DNA from 2 places in the Bacillus spongicola genome. Region 1 is predicted to be linked to the other one. Evidence: predicted binding sites of a transcription regulator. Region 1 holds the regulator's gene; the other holds the start of a gene.

The links. The regulator CtsR, encoded in region 1, represses protease genes until heat stress. The targets are predictions, from matches to a motif close to ATGGTCAATAAAGGTCAAACA.
Region 2: clpP (ATP-dependent Clp endopeptidase proteolytic subunit ClpP) is a predicted target of CtsR. The motif match lies at 1,944-1,964, and genes of this name have one in related genera.

Annotation. Positions count from the first base shown of each region.
Region 1 is NZ_JAYKTS010000026.1:202-16,251, forward strand. Features, by position in the region: gene U8D43_RS15675 (hypothetical protein) at 431-640, opposite strand; gene U8D43_RS15680 (CtsR family transcriptional regulator) at 1,408-1,869, shown strand; gene mcsA (protein-arginine kinase activator protein McsA) at 1,890-2,426, shown strand; gene mcsB (protein-arginine kinase McsB) at 2,426-3,493, shown strand; gene clpC (ATP-dependent protease ATP-binding subunit ClpC) at 3,507-5,951, shown strand; gene radA (DNA repair protein RadA) at 6,738-8,117, shown strand; gene disA (DNA integrity scanning diadenylate cyclase DisA) at 8,121-9,194, shown strand; gene U8D43_RS15710 (PIN/TRAM domain-containing protein) at 9,387-10,478, shown strand; gene ispD (2-C-methyl-D-erythritol 4-phosphate cytidylyltransferase) at 10,498-11,193, shown strand; gene ispF (2-C-methyl-D-erythritol 2,4-cyclodiphosphate synthase) at 11,219-11,698, shown strand; gene gltX (glutamate--tRNA ligase) at 11,769-13,226, shown strand; T-box leader at 13,270-13,480, shown strand; gene cysE (serine O-acetyltransferase) at 13,547-14,209, shown strand; gene cysS (cysteine--tRNA ligase) at 14,190-15,587, shown strand; gene U8D43_RS15740 (Mini-ribonuclease 3) at 15,590-16,012, shown strand; gene rlmB (23S rRNA (guanosine(2251)-2'-O)-methyltransferase RlmB) at 16,009-16,050, shown strand, end outside.
Region 2 is NZ_JAYKTS010000018.1:66,015-71,263, reverse strand. Features, by position in the region: gene U8D43_RS13065 (glutaredoxin family protein) at 1-36, opposite strand, end outside; gene rpoN (RNA polymerase factor sigma-54) at 124-1,395, opposite strand; tRNA gene U8D43_RS13055 (tRNA-Arg) at 1,719-1,790, opposite strand; gene clpP (ATP-dependent Clp endopeptidase proteolytic subunit ClpP) at 2,038-2,631, shown strand; gene U8D43_RS13045 (HPr family phosphocarrier protein) at 3,004-3,261, opposite strand; gene whiA (DNA-binding protein WhiA) at 3,287-4,240, opposite strand; gene mgfK (gluconeogenesis morphogenetic factor MgfK) at 4,300-5,249, opposite strand, start outside.

The sequences.
Region 1 (16,050 bases):
AAACGTTTTTAAAAACTTAATCTAAAAAATTGGCTAAGTCTAGATCTGACCTGCGAAATGTGAGTTATAAGAACATCCAAAATAGTGCATTCTTTTAGAGGGAGTACTAAGAGAAAAGAGTACCTTACATTTCCTCTTCTGAAACCGATATGTATATTTTGGGCGAACATTAAATGAAAAGTATCATTCTTGTAGGTGAATCTAAGAAAGTGGTAGTTTAACGAAGCAAATGTTTAAATGACTTTATAGACAGAAAAAAGAAGCTCTTCACATAAATGATGTAGGTGAAGAGCTTCTTTTTAATTTTCAGGGGATTTCTGAATGGCTGTTTTTATGATTCTTAAAGAAGAACCGCTGAGTTCCCTCTATAAAATACCTTTAAACACAGGGTTCAATGAAACTAACACTATTTTGAAATGCTGTATTTAGGTTAAGATAGCCAGCTTCCAATAACCAAAATTAGTCCAATAATACCAACAGCTGCTGGTCCAACAAGAAAAAGACCTATCAATAAAGATCTGACAATGTCTAGTAGGATATGAGGAGGTTTATCATTGTTTGTTTCATCCTTCAACTCTTGTAACGTGTGCTTAATAATCTGTAATTCGTCCATAATTTGTTGTTCTTTATCTGTATCCATGTGAACACCTCGTTATCTATGGTTTTAATCTTTGTTAGGACTATTCATAATCCATTTGAATCACGATTGATGATTGAATCAACTTTTCATGAGAACATAAGGCTACTTCAAGACATTATGTGTTTCGATTCGTTATATTTTGTGAATGAATGGCTAAGTAGAAAATAAATTTTTCCACTAAATTATCGATGTCCGGAATGTGAGATTAGTAATTATTCTAAAGAGAAATAGAAGATGTTTGGAAGTATCATTCTATTATTTCAAATAATCCATAGCATGACAATCATGATTCTAGTATATCTTAGTGTTGCTGGGAAAAGATTTCATTAAGCTCAGTCACTTAATCAGTCAGGAAAGGTTTAAAAACTATAGTGAGCGTTAAAAATATAAACTGTGAATACTTACGGCTCTTTTCGTATACATTGTGGCTATTTCATCTGATTTTTGATTAAATCACCCATTTCACTGTTGATTTTCATTAAAAATAGACGAAATGATGCCCGAAACAAAGCTATATTAACGTTTATAGACCGGTGCTGTGAGATTAACTTCTTTGATATATACATACTTTGGGTTATATTTTCGTGTCAATTAGTAGATGTGTTAGAGCTATATACAATTTTCTTCAGAATCCCTTCTTGTATTATCAATCATTGACATAAGAGTCGTGCTTAAAAACGTTATCAAGTGAACTATTTGAAATGGAAAAGCAATATGTAGTATAATTAAAGTCAAATATAGTCAAAGTCAGAAAAGGAGGAGGTTTGTTGAGAAATATTTCCGATATTATCGAACAGTATTTAAAGCAAGTATTGAAAAAAAGTGATTCTGAAATTGTAGAAATAAAACGAAGTGAAGTGGCGGATCGCTTTCAATGTGTCCCCTCCCAAATCAATTATGTGATTAACACACGTTTTACGATTGAGCGGGGATATTTAGTAGAGAGTAAGCGTGGAGGAGGGGGCTTTATCCGAATTGCGAAGGTGCAATCTCATGATAAAGCACATCTTATCGAGCAAGTCCTTGCTATACTCGGTGAAACGGTTTCTCAAGCAAGTTCACAAAATGTCATCTACCGTTTAATTGAGGAAAGAGTCATCTCTGAGCGTGAAGCGAAGATCATGTTGAGTGTCATGGATCGATCGGTCATATATATTGAATTGCCAATTCGAGATGAATTAAGGGCTCGAATGTTAAAAAGTATGCTAACAACACTAAAATATAAATAACAGGAAAGCGAGGAGAGAATGTGATTTGTCAGGAGTGTGGAGAAAGACCTTCAACTCTTCATTTTACAAAGGTCGTAAATGGGGAAAAGAATGAAATTCATTTATGCCAAAAATGTGCTCAAGAGAAGCATGAATCATTGCTATCAACTGGTGGAGATATGTTCTCTGTAAATAATTTAATCGCAGGATTATTAAATATGAGCGCATTTCCTCAGCAAAATCCGTCAGCTTCTCATCAGAATATTCAATGTGAAAATTGTTCTATGACCTATGAGCAATTTGTGAATATCGGTAAATTCGGATGTCATCATTGTTACGAAACATTTAGTGATAAATTGCAACCAATTTTGAAAAGGTTGCATAGTGGAAACCTCACTCATAAAGGAAAGGTACCGGCTCGACAGGGAGGTACTATTCACCTAAAACGAAAAGTAAGCTCCCTTCGTCAAACTCTTCAGGAGCTAGTATCCAATGAAGAGTTTGAAAAAGCAGCTGAGCTACGAGATGAAATTCGTTCATTAGAAAGCACTATTTTCCATGAGAGGGGGGACTCATAATGTCGTTAGAGAAATTTATGAGTAAAGCCGTTAGTTCATGGATGAGTGCAGAAGGACCTGCCTCAGATATTGTCTTAAGTACGAGAATGAGACTGGCTCGGAATGTTACAGCCTATCGTTTTCCTTCTGTATATAGTTCTGAAGACGCAAAGGCTATTGTCGACATAGTAGAAGAGTTAAATGCCAATAACCAGTCAGAGAAGCAAGTTTTTGAATTGTTTAAGATGAATGAGCTTCAAGCATTGCAAAAAAGGGTATTAGTCGAGAAACATCTAATTAGCCCTCAACTCTCGGATAATTCTCGTTATGGAGCGGTTCTACTATCTGAAGAAGAAGACATCAGTCTTATGATCAACGAAGAAGACCATCTTCGTATTCAATGTTTATTTCCCGGTCTACAGTTAACGGAAGCATTACAAAAAGCAAATGAAATAGATGATTGGATAGAGAAAAAATTAGACTTTGCATATGATGAACAAATGGGGTATTTAACTAGCTGTCCGACAAATGTGGGAACAGGACTACGAGCTTCGGTGATGATGCATCTTCCAGGACTCTACCTTACACAACAAATGAATCGTTTAGTTCCTGCAATCAACCAATTAGGTCTGGTTGTCAGAGGAATTTATGGTGAAGGTAGCGAAGCATTAGGTAATATCTTTCAAATTTCAAACCAAATGACCCTGGGCAAGTCAGAAGAAGAGATTGTGGATGATCTTAACAGCGTAGTAAAGCAAATAATCGCCCAAGAGCAATCTGCTCGCGAAGCATTAGTCAAAACTTCAAACATACAATTAGTAGACAGGGTTTATCGTTCCTATGGCATTTTAGCAAACAGCCGTATTATCCATACAAAGGAAGCAGCTCAATGTCTATCTGATGTCCGTCTTGGTATTGACTTAGGTTACATCTCGAACATTTCAAGAAATATCTTGAATGAGCTTATGATACTAACACAGCCAGGTTTTCTGCAACAATATGCAGGTGGACCTTTACAAATGGAAGAACGAGATATAAGACGTGCCACGTTAATTCGTGAGCGATTAGAGTTAGAAGAAAATTGTTAGGAGGATGATCTAAATGATGTTTGGTCGATTTACAGAAAGAGCACAGAAAGTTCTCGCTCTAGCGCAAGAAGAAGCGATTCGACTTTCTCACACTAATATCGGAACAGAACATATCTTATTAGGTTTAGTCAGAGAGGGAGAAGGTATTGCAGCAAAAGCCCTATACGGATTAGGACTTAGCTCAGAAAAAATTCAAAAAGAAGTGGAAAATTTAATTGGTAAGGGGAAAGAATCAAGCCAAAACATCCACTATACTCCTCGGGCGAAGAAGGTTATTGAATTATCAATGGACGAGGCGAGAAAGCTCGGTCACTCCTATGTTGGAACGGAACATATTTTATTGGGCTTAATTCGGGAAGGTGAGGGTGTTGCAGCAAGGGTTCTTAACAATCTTGGCGTGAGTCTCAATAAAGCAAGACAACAAGTCCTTCAGTTACTCGGAAGCAATGAGTCAAGTGGTGGCCACCAAGTTGGTGGGGGGAATGCGAATACACCAACCTTAGACAGCTTGGCGAGGGATTTAACAGCTGTTGCACGAGAAGGTAGCCTAGACCCTGTTATCGGTAGAAGTAAAGAAATACAGCGTGTAATTGAGGTTTTGAGCCGTCGAACGAAGAATAATCCAGTCTTAATCGGAGAGCCTGGTGTCGGAAAAACAGCCATTGCTGAAGGCCTTGCTCAACAAATCATCAATAATGAAGTCCCTGAGATATTGCGAGACAAACGGGTGATGACTCTAGATATGGGAACCGTAGTTGCGGGGACAAAGTATCGAGGAGAGTTTGAAGATCGCTTGAAAAAAGTAATGGATGAAATTCGACAAGCCAATAATATCATCTTGTTCATCGACGAGTTGCATACATTAATTGGTGCAGGGGGAGCAGAAGGGGCAATCGATGCTTCGAATATTTTAAAACCTTCTCTTGCAAGAGGAGAGCTTCAGTGTATTGGGGCGACTACGCTAGATGAATATCGGAAGTACATTGAAAAAGATGCTGCGCTCGAAAGACGTTTTCAGCCAATTCAAGTCGATGAGCCTACAGCTGATGAATCCGTGCAAATTCTAAAAGGTCTTCGTGATCGTTATGAAGCTCATCACCGTGTTTCGATAACTGATGAAGCTATCGACGCGGCGGTTAAGCTATCTGATCGCTACATTCCCGACCGGTTCTTACCGGATAAAGCAATTGATTTGATTGACGAGGCAGGTTCGAAAGTTCGTTTACGCTCGTATACAACACCACCAAACTTAAAAGAGCTAGAGACGAAATTAGATGAGATTCGCAATGAAAAAGACGCATCTGTACAGAGTCAAGAATTTGAGAAAGCCGCAAGTTTACGTGATACAGAACAGCGGTTACGCGAAGATTTAGAAGAAACAAAGAAAACCTGGAAAGAAAAACAAGGTCAAGAAAATACAGAAGTGACTGTAGAAGATATTGCAACAGTCGTATCGAGTTGGACCGGAGTTCCTGTTTCTAAGCTAGCTCAAACAGAAACTGATAAACTCCTTAATCTAGAAGAAATCTTACACTCTAGAGTAATCGGTCAAAATGAAGCGGTTGTTGCAGTATCAAAAGCGGTGAGAAGAGCCCGTGCAGGGTTGAAAGACCCGAAACGTCCGATTGGATCATTTGTTTTCTTAGGGCCCACAGGAGTAGGGAAAACAGAATTAGCTCGAGCGTTAGCCGAATCCATGTTTGGTGATGAAGAAGCCATTATCCGAATTGACATGTCGGAGTATATGGAAAAGCATTCAACTTCACGACTTGTCGGATCTCCTCCTGGGTATGTCGGTTATGAAGAGGGTGGTCAACTGACTGAAAAGGTTCGTCGAAAACCTTACTCAGTCGTCTTGTTAGATGAGATTGAAAAAGCACATCCTGATGTTTTTAACATTCTTTTACAAGTGCTAGAGGACGGTCGGTTAACGGATTCAAAAGGAAGAACTGTTGATTTCCGAAACACTGTCCTTATCCTAACTTCTAACGTAGGGGCTTCGGCATTAAAACAAAACAAATATGTTGGTTTTAATGTTCAAGATGCTACTCAAGATTATAAAGACATGAAATCAAAAGTACTAGAAGAACTGAAGCGTGCATTCCGTCCAGAGTTTTTAAATCGAATTGATGAACTGATTGTGTTCCATTCATTAGAAAAAGAGCACTTAAAAGAGATTGTTACGCTAATGTCTGACCAGTTAACCAAACGATTAAAGGAACAACATATCTCACTCTCTTTGACAGATACAGCAAAAGAGAAAATTGCTGAAGAAGGCTATGATCCTGAATATGGTGCTCGTCCGCTACGTAGAGCAATTCAAAAACATGTTGAAGACCGATTATCAGAAGAACTTTTAAAAGGGAAATTGCTGACAGGTCAAGATATCGTTATTGACGTGGAAGACAAAGAGTTTGTTGTGAAAATCAAAGAACCCTCAGAATCAGCATCATTATAGAGGGTTGTATTCGCAAAGAAATTAATTCTTGAAAAAACATTCTTACTTTTCACCTAACGAAAGGAGCCCTAATAAAATTCGTTGGTGAAAAAGAAAGAAGGATATTACTGTTTTGGTCAAGTGCAAAATTAAACAATGAAAACGAAAAGTGCAGATAGATTGAAGTTTGGAGGTACACGGAAAAGCAGGATCGTGTACCTCTTTTTTCATAAGGATATATTCATAACAAAGGGTGCTTTCTGTAATAAGATATTAACCACATACAAGATAGAATTCGGGCCATCTTTTCATCTGTTTTTGAAGAATATTAACGACAAAATGTAGGACTGAATCCAAAATTAGTTGAAATAGCAACAGTGTATACGAGAAGAGCGTTTGCAATACAGAGGATATCCTTGACGATTTAGTTTGAAGCACCAATATTTACAAAAAAACTTCATAATGAATAAAGTTAATTATAGTTTTGTATCTAGAACTAGGCGTTGTTCTCTTTTCTTATCAAGAGATATTATTGTGACTGCTTGCTTTATTGAAAAGGCTGTTTTCGCAAAGATTATTGCTTTTCGAACCAGTCTATAAACGGTGATATCGCTTTGTTTCGGGCATCATTTCGTCTATTTTGAAAGAAAGCAATAGTGCAATGGGAGATTCCATCTACAAACAGATGAAATAGCCACAATGTATACGAAAAGAGTCTTGGAAAAAGAAAGATCAGCTGAAATAGTAGTAAGAAGGATTAGTCTGTTCATATTTGAAAGTGGTTTGAAGAGAAAGGAAAAAAGAGATATGGCAAAGAAAAAAACAAAATTTATGTGTTCCTCATGTGGATATGAATCTGCGAAGTGGATGGGTAGATGCCCTGGGTGTAATGAGTGGAATACGATGGTAGAAGAGGTAGAGGTTACAGGCAAAAGGCCCCGTGGTGCCTTTGTACACTCCGCTCCATCGGCTACCAATAAAGCAACCGCGATTACATCGATTGAGACCGTTCAAGAACCTAGAATTTCTACCAATATTAAAGAGTTGAATCGTGTATTAGGTGGGGGGGTCGTTCCAGGATCACTTGTCTTAATAGGTGGAGATCCAGGGATTGGGAAGTCTACCTTGCTGTTACAAGTATCATCACAGCTAGCTGTATTACAGCAAAAAGTGTTGTATATTTCTGGTGAAGAATCAGTGAAGCAAACAAAACTAAGGGCGGATCGATTAGACGTAACCTCAGAAAACCTATTCGTTTATGCCGAGACGAGTCTTGAGCTTATCTCAGCTACTATAGAAACGATGACTCCTGATATTATCGTCATTGACTCTATTCAGACGATTTTTCATCCAGAAGTAACGTCCGCTCCAGGAAGTGTTTCACAGGTGCGAGAATGTACAGCAGAGCTCATGCGAATAGCCAAAACGAAAGGGATTGCGATCTTTATTGTAGGGCATGTTACTAAAGAAGGAGCGATTGCAGGTCCGAGAATGCTCGAACATATGGTGGATACCGTTCTATATTTTGAAGGAGAACGACATCATTCCTATCGCATCTTAAGGGCAGTAAAAAATAGGTTTGGTTCTACGAATGAAATGGGTATCTTTGAAATGAAAGAAGCAGGACTTGAAGAGGTAGCAAATCCATCTGAAATTTTTTTAGAAGAACGCTCTCAAGGGGCTTCTGGCTCAACAGTCGTAGCTTCGATGGAGGGGACAAGACCAGTGTTAGTGGAAATTCAAGCTTTAATTTCTCCTTCGAGCTTTGGTAACCCTAGGAGAATGGCGACTGGAATGGACCATAATCGGGTCTCATTACTTATGGCCGTTTTGGAAAAGCGAGTAGGGCTGCTTCTCCAAAATCAAGATGCTTACTTAAAGGTGGCTGGTGGAGTCAAACTTGATGAACCCGCCATTGATTTGGCAACAATTATTTCTATTGCCTCTTCCTTTCGAGATCAGGCAACGCGAGCGACAGACTGTATTATTGGAGAAGTAGGACTAACAGGCGAGGTTCGCAGGGTTTCAAGAATTGAGCAAAGAGTCCAAGAAGCGGCCAAGCTGGGCTTTAAAAGGGTTATTATTCCAGCCAACAACATGGGCGGGTGGAAACAGCCAAGTGGTATTGAAGTGCTTGGGGTCGCGCATGTAGGAGAAGCGCTACAAGCTGTGTTAGGAGGGGAATAGTGCATGGAGGGGAGAAAGATGGAAGATAAATCAATGTCCGATATTTTGAGATTTATCGCACCAGGCACGCCAATTCGTGAAGGAATTGATAATGTATTGAGAGCAAATACAGGTGGTCTCATTGTGCTTGGCTATAATGAAAAGGTGAAAGGGCTCGTGGACGGTGGATTTCACATCAATTCGCAGTTTTCTCCGAGTTATTTATATGAACTAGCTAAGATGGACGGGGCTATTATTTTAAATGAAAAAGGAAGTAAAATTGTGCTTGCTAATGCTCAATTAGCTCCTGATCCAAGAATTACTTCTTCTGAAACGGGCATGCGTCATCGCACAGCTGAGCGGGTAGGGAAAGAGACGAAGACACTTGTTATTGCTATATCGCAAAGAAGAAACGTGATCACCTTATATCAAGGAAATGTCCGTTATGCTTTAAAGGATATTTCTGTTATTTTAACAAAAGCCAATCAAGCGATTCAAACCTTGGAGAAATACAAAGTGGTGTTAGATCAAAGTATTTCCAATTTATCAGTGCTTGAATTTGAAGAACTCGTAACCTATAGTGATCTGCTTCAAGTTCTCCATCGGTTTGAAATGGTTCTTCGAATTAAAAATGAACTTTTGTCCTATTTAAATGAGTTAGGAACGGAAGGAAGACTCATTCGTTTACAAATGAATGAATTGTTATCGGATATTGAAGAAGAAGCCATGTTAATTATTCGTGATTATGCTGCCGAAGAACAGATAAAACCCTTTGAAAAACTTGAAAAATTTCAACAACTTGCTCACAATGAGGTCCTTGATGACGCTGTCCTTTTAAAGTTATTAGGATTTCATGGGTATATTCCACTCGAGGATATTATCTGTCCAAGAGGCTACCGTGTTTTGAATAAAATACCTCGACTTCCTCTAGTTATTATTGAAAACTTAGTAACGACATTCGAACATTTAGCCAATGTCGTTAAAGCAACGGTCTTGCAGCTTGATGATGTTGAAGGAATAGGGGAAGTTCGTGCGCGTAAGATCAAAGAAGGAATAAAATTAATAAAAGAGCAAACCTTCGCAGATCGTCAACTGTAATGAAAAGGTACAGAAATTGACAGCCAATACTTAGAAATGGTACTATTTTTTACAGGTATTGGTATTTATACTTAGTCTTTAATTATATTAAAATAACAAAAAATTTCTTTTTTGTGACAATTATTAAAAATAGGGTTTAAAACTATATGAATTTGAGAAAATGATTATAATGAGGAAAGAGGAGGTGAGGGAATGTTAAAGAGAATCGTTCAAGTGTGTTTTCTTATTATAGGAGGAACACTAGGAATTTTTCTTCTACCAGAAGTGTTAGATTTAGTAAATCTTGGAGACATTCCATTATTAAAGAGTGCTTATATGACAGCCTTGCTAGGAGCTATTATTTTTTATCTTTTTACATTCTGGGTGGTCGATTATGTAGTCGATTTTGTCAAATGGGTTGAGGATTCTCTCGTAAAAGCACCAGCGGTAGAAATATTGTTTGGTAGTATTGGATTAATTTCAGGACTTATTTTAGCGTTTTTGTTTGGATTACCAATTAGTAGACTTCAACTTCCTTTTTTTGATACCGTAGTGCCAATTTTACTTACCCTACTACTTGGCTATATTGGTTTTCAAGTTGGTTTTAAAAAGAGAGAAGAGCTAATTAGTTTATTTTCACTGGGAAGTAAAGGTGGAAAGAAAAAGTCGGGAGAGGAAGAACTAGAAGTTCCCCCAAACACACTAAAAATTTTAGATACAAGCGTGATCATAGATGGAAGAATTGCGGATATTTGCCAAACGGGATTTTTAGAAGGTATCGTAGTAATTCCTCAGTTTGTTCTAGAAGAGCTTCAACATATCGCGGATTCATCCGATGTACTAAAGCGGAACCGTGGACGCAGAGGCTTGGATATTTTAAATCGCATTCAGAAAGAGCTGCCTGTAGAGGTCCAAATTTATGAAGGGGATTTTGAAGATATTCAAGAAGTGGATAGCAAACTAGTCAAATTAGCAAAAATCACACAAGGTATTGTGGTAACCAATGATTTTAACTTAAACAAAGTTTGTGATTTGCAAGGTGTTCAAGTATTGAATATTAATGATTTGGCTAACGCAGTTAAGCCTGTCGTGTTACCTGGAGAAGAGATGAAGGTTCAGGTCATAAAAGATGGAAAAGAGCATAATCAAGGAATTGCCTATTTAGATGATGGTACGATGATTGTTGTAGAAGAAGGTAAAAATTATATTGGCAAACACATTGATGTTTTGGTTACATCAGTATTGCAAACATCTGCAGGTCGGATGATTTTTGCGAAACCTAAGTTACTAGAAAAAGCGTTATAAAAGGTAAGGAGTATAAGAGATGACTTATCAAGTTGTAATTCCGGCAGCAGGAAAAGGGAAAAGAATGGGAGCCAATCGTAATAAGCTCCTACTAGAGATTCACCAAACTCCAATTATTGTTCACACTCTTAAAGTGTTTGAACAAGATCCTCTGTGCGATGGAACATTCTTGGTTATCCATCCTGATGAAGAAGAGATTTTTCAAGAATTGATGAAACAATTCGATCTTCAGAAAGTCCGTCAATTAGTGTATGGTGGATCAGAGAGGCAGTATAGCGTTTTTAATGGTATTAAGGCTCTGAACCATGACGGGGTGGTTCTCGTTCATGATGGCGCACGTCCGTTTATTACAACGGACGTTATTCATGCACTTGTCATAGCAGCCGAGAAGGAAGGAGCAGCTATTGCAGCTGTCCCTGTCAAAGATACCATTAAAAAGGTCCATCAACATACCGTCATCGAAACAATTGATCGATCTAGCTTGTGGTCTATACAGACGCCACAAGCTTTTCGTTTTTCTCTTCTTGAGAAGGCCCACCGCGAGGCAGTAGCTCATTCGTTTTTAGGGACGGATGATGCCTCTCTTGTGGAACGGATGGGACAAAGAGTAGCTATCGTAGAAAGTGATTATGATAATATTAAATTAACAACAACAGAGGATTTATATTTTGCGGACGCAATCTTACAAAAACGGAGTGAAAGAACTTCAAATTAATAGGATTTGAAAGGAGAAATCAATCATGTATCGAATTGGTCAAGGTTATGACGTTCATCAACTCGTTGAAAACCGTCCATTAATTATTGGGGGTATCCATATTCCATATGAAAAAGGGTTACTAGGTCATTCTGATGCAGATGTTCTCTTGCATGTAGTGGCTGACGCCGCTTTAGGTGCAATCGGGTCAGGTGATATTGGAAAACACTTCCCGGACACTGATCCAGATTTTGAGGGAGCAGATTCGGCCAGCCTGATGTCTTCTGTGTGGGAACTAGTAAAACAAGCTGGGTATGAATTAGGGAATATCGATTGTACAATCATTGCTCAAAAGCCGAAAATGGCTCCGCATATCGAACAAATGCGGTCCCGGATTGCCGAGTTGTTAGAATCCTCAGCAGATAAGGTGAATGTAAAAGCGACAACGACAGAAAAACTCGGTTTTACAGGAAGAGGCGAAGGGATTGCTGCTCAAGCGACGATTTTACTGAAAGAGACCCTATAAGGTACTTTCTTCTAGTCGTTAACGGTGATAAAATGTATCAATAGTAAGCGTAGATTGAGGAGGAAGAGTGATGTCAAAAGAAGTTCGCGTGCGTTATGCACCTAGTCCAACAGGACATTTACATATTGGAAATGCACGAACAGCATTATTTAACTATTTATTTGCACGCCATCATGGTGGGAAATTTATTATTCGAATTGAAGATACGGATAAAAAACGAAACATTGAAGGTGGGGAAGAAAGTCAGCTTCACTATTTAAAATGGCTTGGAATTGATTGGGATGAGAGTGTGGATGTGGGAGGAAAGTATGGCCCGTACCGACAAACAGAGAGAAATGATATTTATAAAAAGCATTTCGATGAGCTACTGACAACGGATCAAGCGTATTATTGCTATTGCTCAGAGGAAGAGTTGGAGGCAGAGCGTGATGCCCAAGCCTCTTCAGGTGAAATGCTTGGCTACTCTGGCAAATGTCGTCACCTTACTGCAGAAGACAAAGAGCGTTTCGAGAAAGAAGGACGTACACCGAGTATTCGAATAAAAATACCGGCTCGTAAAGTATATACTTTTAAAGATATGGTGAAAGACGAAGTGTCGTTTGAATCAGACGGAATGAGTGACTATGTTATCGTCAAGAAGGATGGAACACCTACCTATAACTTTGCTGTAGTTGTGGATGATCATCTTATGAACATTACTCATGTTTTACGTGGAGAAGATCATATCTCCAATACACCGAAACAAATGGTTATTTACGAAGCATTAGGCTGGGAAATGCCAGAATTCGGACATATGACATTGATCGTAAATGAAAGCCGTAAGAAATTAAGTAAACGTGATGAAAGTATTATTCAGTTTATTGAGCAATATGAGGAGCTTGGATATTTACCGGAAGCGCTCTTTAATTTCATTGCCCTCTTAGGTTGGTCTCCAAAAGGAGAAGAAGAAATTTTTACGAAAGAACAGTTCGTAGAAATTTTCGATACAGACCGTCTATCAACCTCTCCTGCCGTTTTCGATAAGCAAAAGCTAACCTGGATGAATAATCAATATTTGAAAAACCTTGAGTTAGATGCGTTAGTTGACTTAGCTCTTCCACATTTGTTGAAGTCGAACCGACTAAAAACACCACTAACCGATGAAACAAAAGCGTGGGCAAAAGAACTGATTGGCTTGTTTCACGAAAAAATGAGTTTTGGTGCAGAAATTGTTGAATACTCAGGAATGTTCTTCCAAGATTCAGTTCAGTATGATGAAGAAGCAAGTGAAGTATTAGCAGAAGAACAAGTCCCTGAAGTACTTGCTACATTTGTAGAAAAAATTAGTGAGCTTGAAGAATTTGTAGCTCCGAACATTAAAGCAGCCATGAAAGCGGTCCAAAAAGATACAGGACACAAAGGCAAGAAGTTATTTATGCCGCTTCGAGTGGCTATTACAGGACAAACTCATGGACCAGATCTGCCGTATGTCATCCAATTATTAGGTAAAGATAAGGTGAATAATCGTCTGCAAAGCATTTTAAATTAACATTTTTCATAGAATGTAATATAGTATATATAATCCAATAAAGTAGAAAATGTTGAAGAGGAGAAGTAAATACTCGAATGCTGATAGAGAAAACCACCTAGGCTGGAAGTGGTTAGTGTTTTGAGTGTTGAAATGCACCTTGGAGTCCTTTGCTGAATACAGTAGGCAAAGGCGGTTGAACCGTTATCCTGAATGAGTTGAGGGAGATTTTTGCCCTAAACAGAGTGGAACCGCGCTAGTAAAGCGTCTCTGTCTTTTGCAGAGGCGCTTTTTTATATGGAGTTAAACGGTGAACGTAGATCATGGAGAGGAGGAGGAAGATGTTAAAAATATTTAAAGAGGATATTGATGTTATTTTTGAACAAGATCCCGCAGCACGTAATTACTTCGAAGTGATTCTTACGTATTCGGGATTACATGCTGTCTGGTCACATCGAATAGCTCACGGCCTGTATAAAAGAAAATTTTATTTTCTGGCGAGGGCAACATCTCAAATTAGCCGCTTCTTTACAGGTATTGAAATTCATCCAGGAGCGAAAATAGGTCATCGTTTCTTCATTGATCATGGAATGGGTGTTGTCGTTGGGGAAACGTGTGAGATTGGTGATAACGTTACTATTTATCAGGGAGTGACGCTTGGTGGGACTGGTAAGGAAAAGGGTAAACGCCATCCAACTGTGAAGAGTAATGTGTTAATTGCCGCCGGAGCGAAGGTGCTTGGTTCAATAACGGTTGAAGAAAATTCGAAAATTGGAGCCGGATCTGTAGTTCTAAAAAATGTGCCGGCGAATTCAACAGTTGTAGGGATTCCTGGGAAAGTCGTTATTAAAAATGGTGTTCGCGTGATGCAAGATTTGAATCATAGCGATCTTCCAGATCCAATTTCTGATCGTTGCGAAGAAATGGAACGAGAAATTGCACAACTTAAAGGTATAGTTGAACAATCAGAGAGGAGTTTGAAACATGGGCATAAAAGTGTATAACACGCTATCTAGACTAAAAGAAGATTTTATTCCACAAGAAGAAGGTAAGGTGAAGATGTATGTCTGTGGACCAACTGTCTACAACTACATTCATATCGGGAATGCTCGGCCTGTCATCGTTTTTGATACCGTTCGCCGCTATTTAGAATACCGTGGCTATGACGTAGAGTTTGTTTCAAACTTTACCGATGTAGATGATAAACTGATTCGTGCGGCGAATGAGTTAGGAGAAGAAGTTCCGGTAATTTCACAGAGGTTTATTGATGCATATTTTGAAGATACAGAAGCACTCGGTTGCAATCGGGCCGACCTGCATCCTCGTGTAACAGAGAATATGGACATTATCATCGAATTCATAGCGGCGTTAATTGAAAAAGGATTCGCCTATGAGTCAGAAGGAGATGTCTATTATCGGACACGTAAGTTTAATGAATATGGAAAACTATCTCATCAGCCACTTGACGATCTTCGGGTAGGTGCACGTATTGAGATTGGTGAGAAAAAAGAAGACTCACTAGATTTTGTACTTTGGAAAGCGGCGAAAGAGGGCGAAATCAATTGGCAAAGCCCTTGGGGAATAGGTAGACCAGGTTGGCATATCGAATGCTCCGCCATGGTGAAAAAATATTTAGGTGATACCATAGATATTCATGCTGGTGGGCAAGACTTAGCGTTCCCGCATCATGAAAACGAAATCGCTCAATCAGAAGCACTGACAGGAAAACCATTTGCTCGATATTGGTTGCATAATGGGTATATTAATATTGATAATGAAAAAATGTCCAAATCTCTCGGGAACTTTGTGCTGGTTCATGACATCTTAAAGGAGCAAGATCCACAAGTTTTGCGGTTCTTTATGCTATCCGTTCATTATCGTCACCCTATTAATTATAGTATTGACTTATTAGAAAGCACAGAAGCAGGTTTAGAACGCTTAAGAACATCCTATGAAAACCTAAAACACCGGAATACGATAAGCGCGAATTTAACGGATGATGAGAATCAATGGTTAGAAAAAATTGAGAATCTTCATCAAGAATTTCTGGATTCAATGGATGATGATTTTAATACAGCAAATGCAATTTCCGTTTTATTTGAACTCTCAAAGCAGGCAAATTACTATCTTAGAGGAAAAAACACATCTGAAAAAGTGATAAAATCATTTATGAAAGAATTTGAGGATTTATTTCTCCTTCTAGGGCTGAAGCTAGAGGAAGAAGTATTACTAGATCAAGACATTGAAGTGATGATTGAAAAACGTCTTCAAGCCCGAAAAGACCGAGATTTTCAATTAGCAGATTCTATTCGTGATCAATTAAAAGACCTAAAAATCATCCTAGAAGACACCCCTCAAGGAACGCGCTGGAAAAGAGGTTAATGATGTTATTTGAGGAAAAATATAAAGAAGCCAAGCAAATAAATGCATTAGCTCTAGCCTATATGGGGGATGCGGTCTACGAACTATACGTTCGCCGCTTTCTTCTAGAATCTGGAAGAGTGAAACCGAATCAACTTCATCGAGAAGCAACGAAATATGTATCAGCCAAGGCGCAAGCAGCAATATTAAAAGCGCTTCTTGATGAAGATGTTTTAACAGAAGAAGAATTAGCTGTGATGAGAAGAGGAAGAAATGCAAAATCCGGATCGATTCCAAAAAATACAGATGTACAAACCTACCGTCACAGTTCCGCTTTTGAAGCGGTATTCGGATATTTATTCCTACAAAAACAAGTGGAAAGAATAGAGGAATTAATTCTCCTCATTTTACCGCTAGGAGACAAGAAGAACGGAGGAGCAAGATGAGTAGTGATTACATTGGGGGGAAAAACCCCGTTATCGAG
Region 2 (5,249 bases), on a different contig from region 1:
GCAGCTTTCTCTTGTGTAAAAAATAATTTCCTTCAATTCTTCTCGCCTCCTTATTCAAGGCTCTTTTCGCATTTATTTATGTTTTTGACATGGAAACAACAATAATCCTTGCGAAAACAACTTTTATGTATATCGTTTTCTTTTCGTAGACGACGGAATCCCGAGTTGGTCTCGGTATTTTGCTACCGTTCTTCTTGAAATGAGAATACCCTTTTCGCTTAGTGTTTGGCAAATCTTTTCATCCGATAACGGTTTTAATTTATTTTCCTCGGTCACAATTGTTTGCACTAACTCTTTCACCTTTCGAACGGACACGTCGGATTGTTCGTCCCCTATTCTCGTCGAAAAAAAGAAATTCAATTCAAAAGTGCCAAAAGGTGTTTGAATGTACTTTCCTCTAACTAAGCGGCTAACGGTTGATTCGTGCACGCCGATATCTTCTGCAATCTGTTTTTGTGAAAGTGGATTGAGTGCTGAAGGACCATCCGTTAAAAATGCACGTTGATGATGAACGATACGATATCCAATAGCTAATAGACTCATATTGCGATGCGCAAGGCCTTGAGAAATCGATTCATAATGGCGCTTTCTATCATCTAAAAACGTCTGAAGCTGCTCATCTTGATCAGCACGATACTCTCGAAAACTAGCATCTTGAAAAGAGATAACGGGTACATTTCTTTCATTAATAATTACTTCGAATTCATCCCCTTTTAGGTTTACCAATAAATCGGGCGTAATATAGTTGATGGCTTGCTCTGAAGCTTTTTTTACAGGATAGAGGTGCAGCTGAGCGATTTCATCTATTGCCGTTTGGATTTCCACGATTGATACTGATAATAACTTCGCTAAAGGACGCCACTTTTCTGCTACAACTAACGAAAATCCTTGTTCAACAATTTTTTTTGCTAAGGATGAACCATTCTTTCGAGAAAGCTGCAAAAGCAAAGATTCTTCAATACTTCTCGCACCAATTCCTGCCGGCTCTAATTTTTGAATTTCTTCAATATAAAAGGAGATTGGCTCCATGGACAAAGGCAGATTATTGAAATCAGTAATCTCAAAAAATCCATTTTCATTGATATACTGAATTAAGACACGGAAATTTCTCAATTCTTCTTTAGAAAACGCTTTCAAATGTAATTGTGAAAAAATCTCTTCTTCTAAGCAAAATGAAACGGGTGCAGCCGTAAGCTCCGTCCAATCTGACGATAAACCCTTCGATTTAGAGCCAGACTCTTCTTTTTTTACAGAAAGAAAGGGATTTTCCAACACTTGGTCTTCAAGAAAGTCTTCTAGCTCAAGTGTAGACATTGACAACAATTCAATAGACTGCCTCAAGCTTGTAGTCATTTTTAGTTTTAGCACTTGAGATTGTATTTGCTTGAGTTCCATCTACTTGCCTCCTATCACTTTTTCACCATTTTCCCATAATTCTGTCTATTTAACAAGCGGTGAAAACCTACAAGAACGACATAAGATGATCCAACCTTCAATCATGAGTCGGCGGTTCATGGAGGTAGGCATCTAACTAACGACCCAAATTTACACTTTCTTATCTTACCAAAAGAATTGACTTCGGTGCATCCCATCGTCTATTTTTGAACAAAACCCATTCTAAAGTGGCTGATTCCATCGATACGTAATTTGAATAGCAACAATGTATACAAAGCCGTAAAAAAAAACCTCTCCCCTTAATAGGGAGAGGTTTTCAGTTATGCCCTCGGAGGGAATCGAACCCCCATTTTAAGAACCGGAATCTTACGTGTGATCCATTACACTACGAGGGCGCAAATATAAGTGGTACGATTTCATATTATAATGGACATCTAGCAATTAAGCAATAGTTTTTCCTAGTTTTAAAAGAGGAAGAAGTGGGTATGATGGAGAATGTTACTGTAGCCTTTATTCAAAGCAAAGCACAATAAATTGTTAAGGCGAAACGTTTGACCTTCATTGACCATCAGTGTATCATTAATTTACATAAGCAAACTACAAGCAGGTACGCCTGCTCATATTAAAAAGGAGGAAATAAGAATGAACTTAATTCCTACAGTTATTGAACAAACAAATCGCGGTGAGCGTGCATACGATATTTATTCACGCCTGTTAAAAGACCGAATCATTATGCTTGGGAGCGCAATCGACGATAATGTAGCCAACTCCATTGTCTCACAATTGTTATTCTTAGAGGCTGAAAACCCAGAGAAAGATATCTCTATCTACATTAACTCTCCAGGTGGTAGTATCACTGCCGGAATGGCGATTTATGACACGATGCAATTTATTAAGCCTAAAGTGCAAACAATTTGTATCGGTATGGCAGCCTCTATGGGAGCCTTCTTATTAGCTGCAGGTGAAAAAGGACATCGCTATGCTTTACCGAATAGTGAAGTTATGATTCATCAACCACTTGGCGGTGCCCAAGGTCAAGCAACAGAAATTGAAATTGCCGCAAAGCGCATTTTATTCTTACGTGAAAAATTAAATGGCATTCTTGCTGAACGTACAGGTCAAGATCTTGAGGTCATCAGCCGTGACACAGATCGCGATAACTTTATGACAGCAGAACGTGCTTTAGAGTATGGTTTAATTGATAAAATCATGACACGCCACGATATATCGAAATAAGTACTTTTTTTAACGCTCTGATCAAATGCTTTGTAGCTCTTGGCACTAAGAAAACACAAGTAGTAAGAGTATTTCGGATAATTTCCTAATGAAGAGTCTTTCATTTTTTCGGTATCCAAGTTTATAGACTGATTCGAAAATAGCTTTTTTCAAAATTCATCTCCCATTCTTCCGGAGGTGAATTTTTTTGAGAGGACCTTTTTGCATTATGTTGCGGTATTGAATTTATTTATTCCCAGAAACGTTCATTGTACCAGTAGTACAGTGCAAAACACCGAAACAATGCCCGAAATCATTCTTTTAGGGGCTGCAAGACTAGGTCGAAAAATATGAAAATAAAAAACAGCCGCGACGAGCTGTTTTTTTGTTTTATTAGACTTCCTTTATTACGAATTCACTTAGCGCGTTGATGGCTTCATTTTCGTCATTTCCATCGGCAATCAGTGAAACGGTCGCCCCGGAGCTAATCGCTAAGCTCATAAGCCCCATAATACTCTTGGCGTTAACTTTTTTTCCGTCTTTTTCTAAAAAAACTTCAGATGAAAAACGGTTTGCTTCTTGTACAAAAAGAGCTGCTGGTCTCGCTTGCAAGCCCGTTTTTAGCTTAACTTCTATTTTTTTCTCAACCATGTCACTTTTCTCCCCTTTATATTTTTCATGTTTTTTGTGATACAGATTCACCTGCACGAAGACGATCCGCTATTTGATCAATCTTTCGTAATCGGTGGTTTACTCCCGACTTACTCACCGTTCCTCCTGACACCATCTCACCTAACTCTTTTAATGTAACATCTTGATAGGCCACCCGGAGCTCAGCGATTTCTCTTAATTTATCTGGGAGAATATTTAGACCGACCACTGCTTCAATAAAGCGAATATTTTCCACTTGTCGTAGAGCCGCTCCAATTGTTTTATTTAAATTGGCTGTTTCGCAGTTCACTAGGCGGTTGACAGAATTACGCATATCACGAACAATCCGAACGTCCTCAAATCGCATCAACGCATTATGCGCGCCAATTACATTTAAGAGTTCCGTGATTTTTTCTGCCTCTTTTAAATAAGTAATGAAGCCTTTTTTCCGCTCTAACGTTTTACTGTTTAAACCAAATATATTCATTAAATCTGATAGAGCTTGATTATGCTCTTCATAAAGTGAAAAAATCTCTAAGTGATAGGAAGATGTTTCTGGATTGTTCACGGAGCCGCCAGCTAAAAATGCTCCTCGTAAATAACTTCGTTTGCAGCACTTTTTCTTTATAAGTTCAGGCGAAATATTATAAACAAACGTAAATCCTTCTGCTAAGATCATTAAATCTTCTAAAATTTGTTTAGCACCCTCATTTAAACGGACAATATACACATTGTTTTTCTTTAAGCGCATTTTTTTCCGTACCAATAATTCAACGGGAGCTTGATAAATCTTTTTAATCAATGTGTAAATCCGTCTAGCAATCGCTGCATTTTCTGTTTGAATATTAACAATGAGCATACGATTCGAAAAGGAAAGGGAGCCATTCATGCGAATTAATGCAGATAATTCGGCTTTTGCACAACAATGTTTCATTTCTATATTCGTTAATTCTTTCTTCGTTTCAGATGCAAACGACATACCCTTCACCTCCTGGTACAAACGGTTGCACATAGTAACCCTATAGGATAGTCTACTATTTAATTATGCTTCTCGTCCTCTAATAATGTGTAGATAATCTTCGCTACTTCATCTGTATTGTGTCGAATATACTCTCCTTCATATGAAAGGATATTCTTATATAGCACGTCTAGACCTAATTCTTTCAAGCGATCTATATCATACACGACTGGTTTAGCGAGCTCTTCCTTGTATTTCATCTGAACTTCTAACGGAACCTCTTCATTATTCACTAATATTATATCAATAAACTGAGAGTTCATGTGATGATAAATCGCTTTCACATGATCACTTGCGGTAAAATCAAGGGTTTCACCTGCTTGTGTCATAATATTACATATATACACTTTCTTCGCCTTGGCCTTGCTAACCTCTTCTCCTATTTGCGGGACAAGTAAATTAGGTAAAATACTAGTGTACAAACTTCCTGGTCCAATGATAATTAGGTCTGCTTCTCGAATAGCCGTTATCGTTTCAGGTAAAGGGTCTGTTTTTTCTGGTGTTAAAAAAACCTTTTTGATTTTCTTTCCTGAGTAAGGAATTTTTGATTCTCCTGAAACAATCGAACCATCTTCCATTTCGGCATGAAGAACTACACTTTGATTCGCTGCAGGTAGCACTTTACCTCTTACATTTAAGACACGGCTCATTTCTTGAATGGCATGAACAAAATCTCCAGAGATAGAGGTTAATGCGGCAATTATTAAATTCCCTAGTGAATGACCTGTCAATTCATTTGTCGTTTGAAACCGGTGTTGAAATAGCTGTTCAATGAGTGGCTCTACGTCGGATAATGCAGCTAACACATTGCGAACATCTCCCGGTGGAGGGATATCTAGATCATTCCGGAGACGACCTGAACTCCCTCCATCATCCGCTACAGTCACAATCGCTGTAATATCTAACGGGTATTTCTTCAATCCCCTCAATAGGACAGGTAGCCCTGTGCCACCACCTAGAATGACAATTT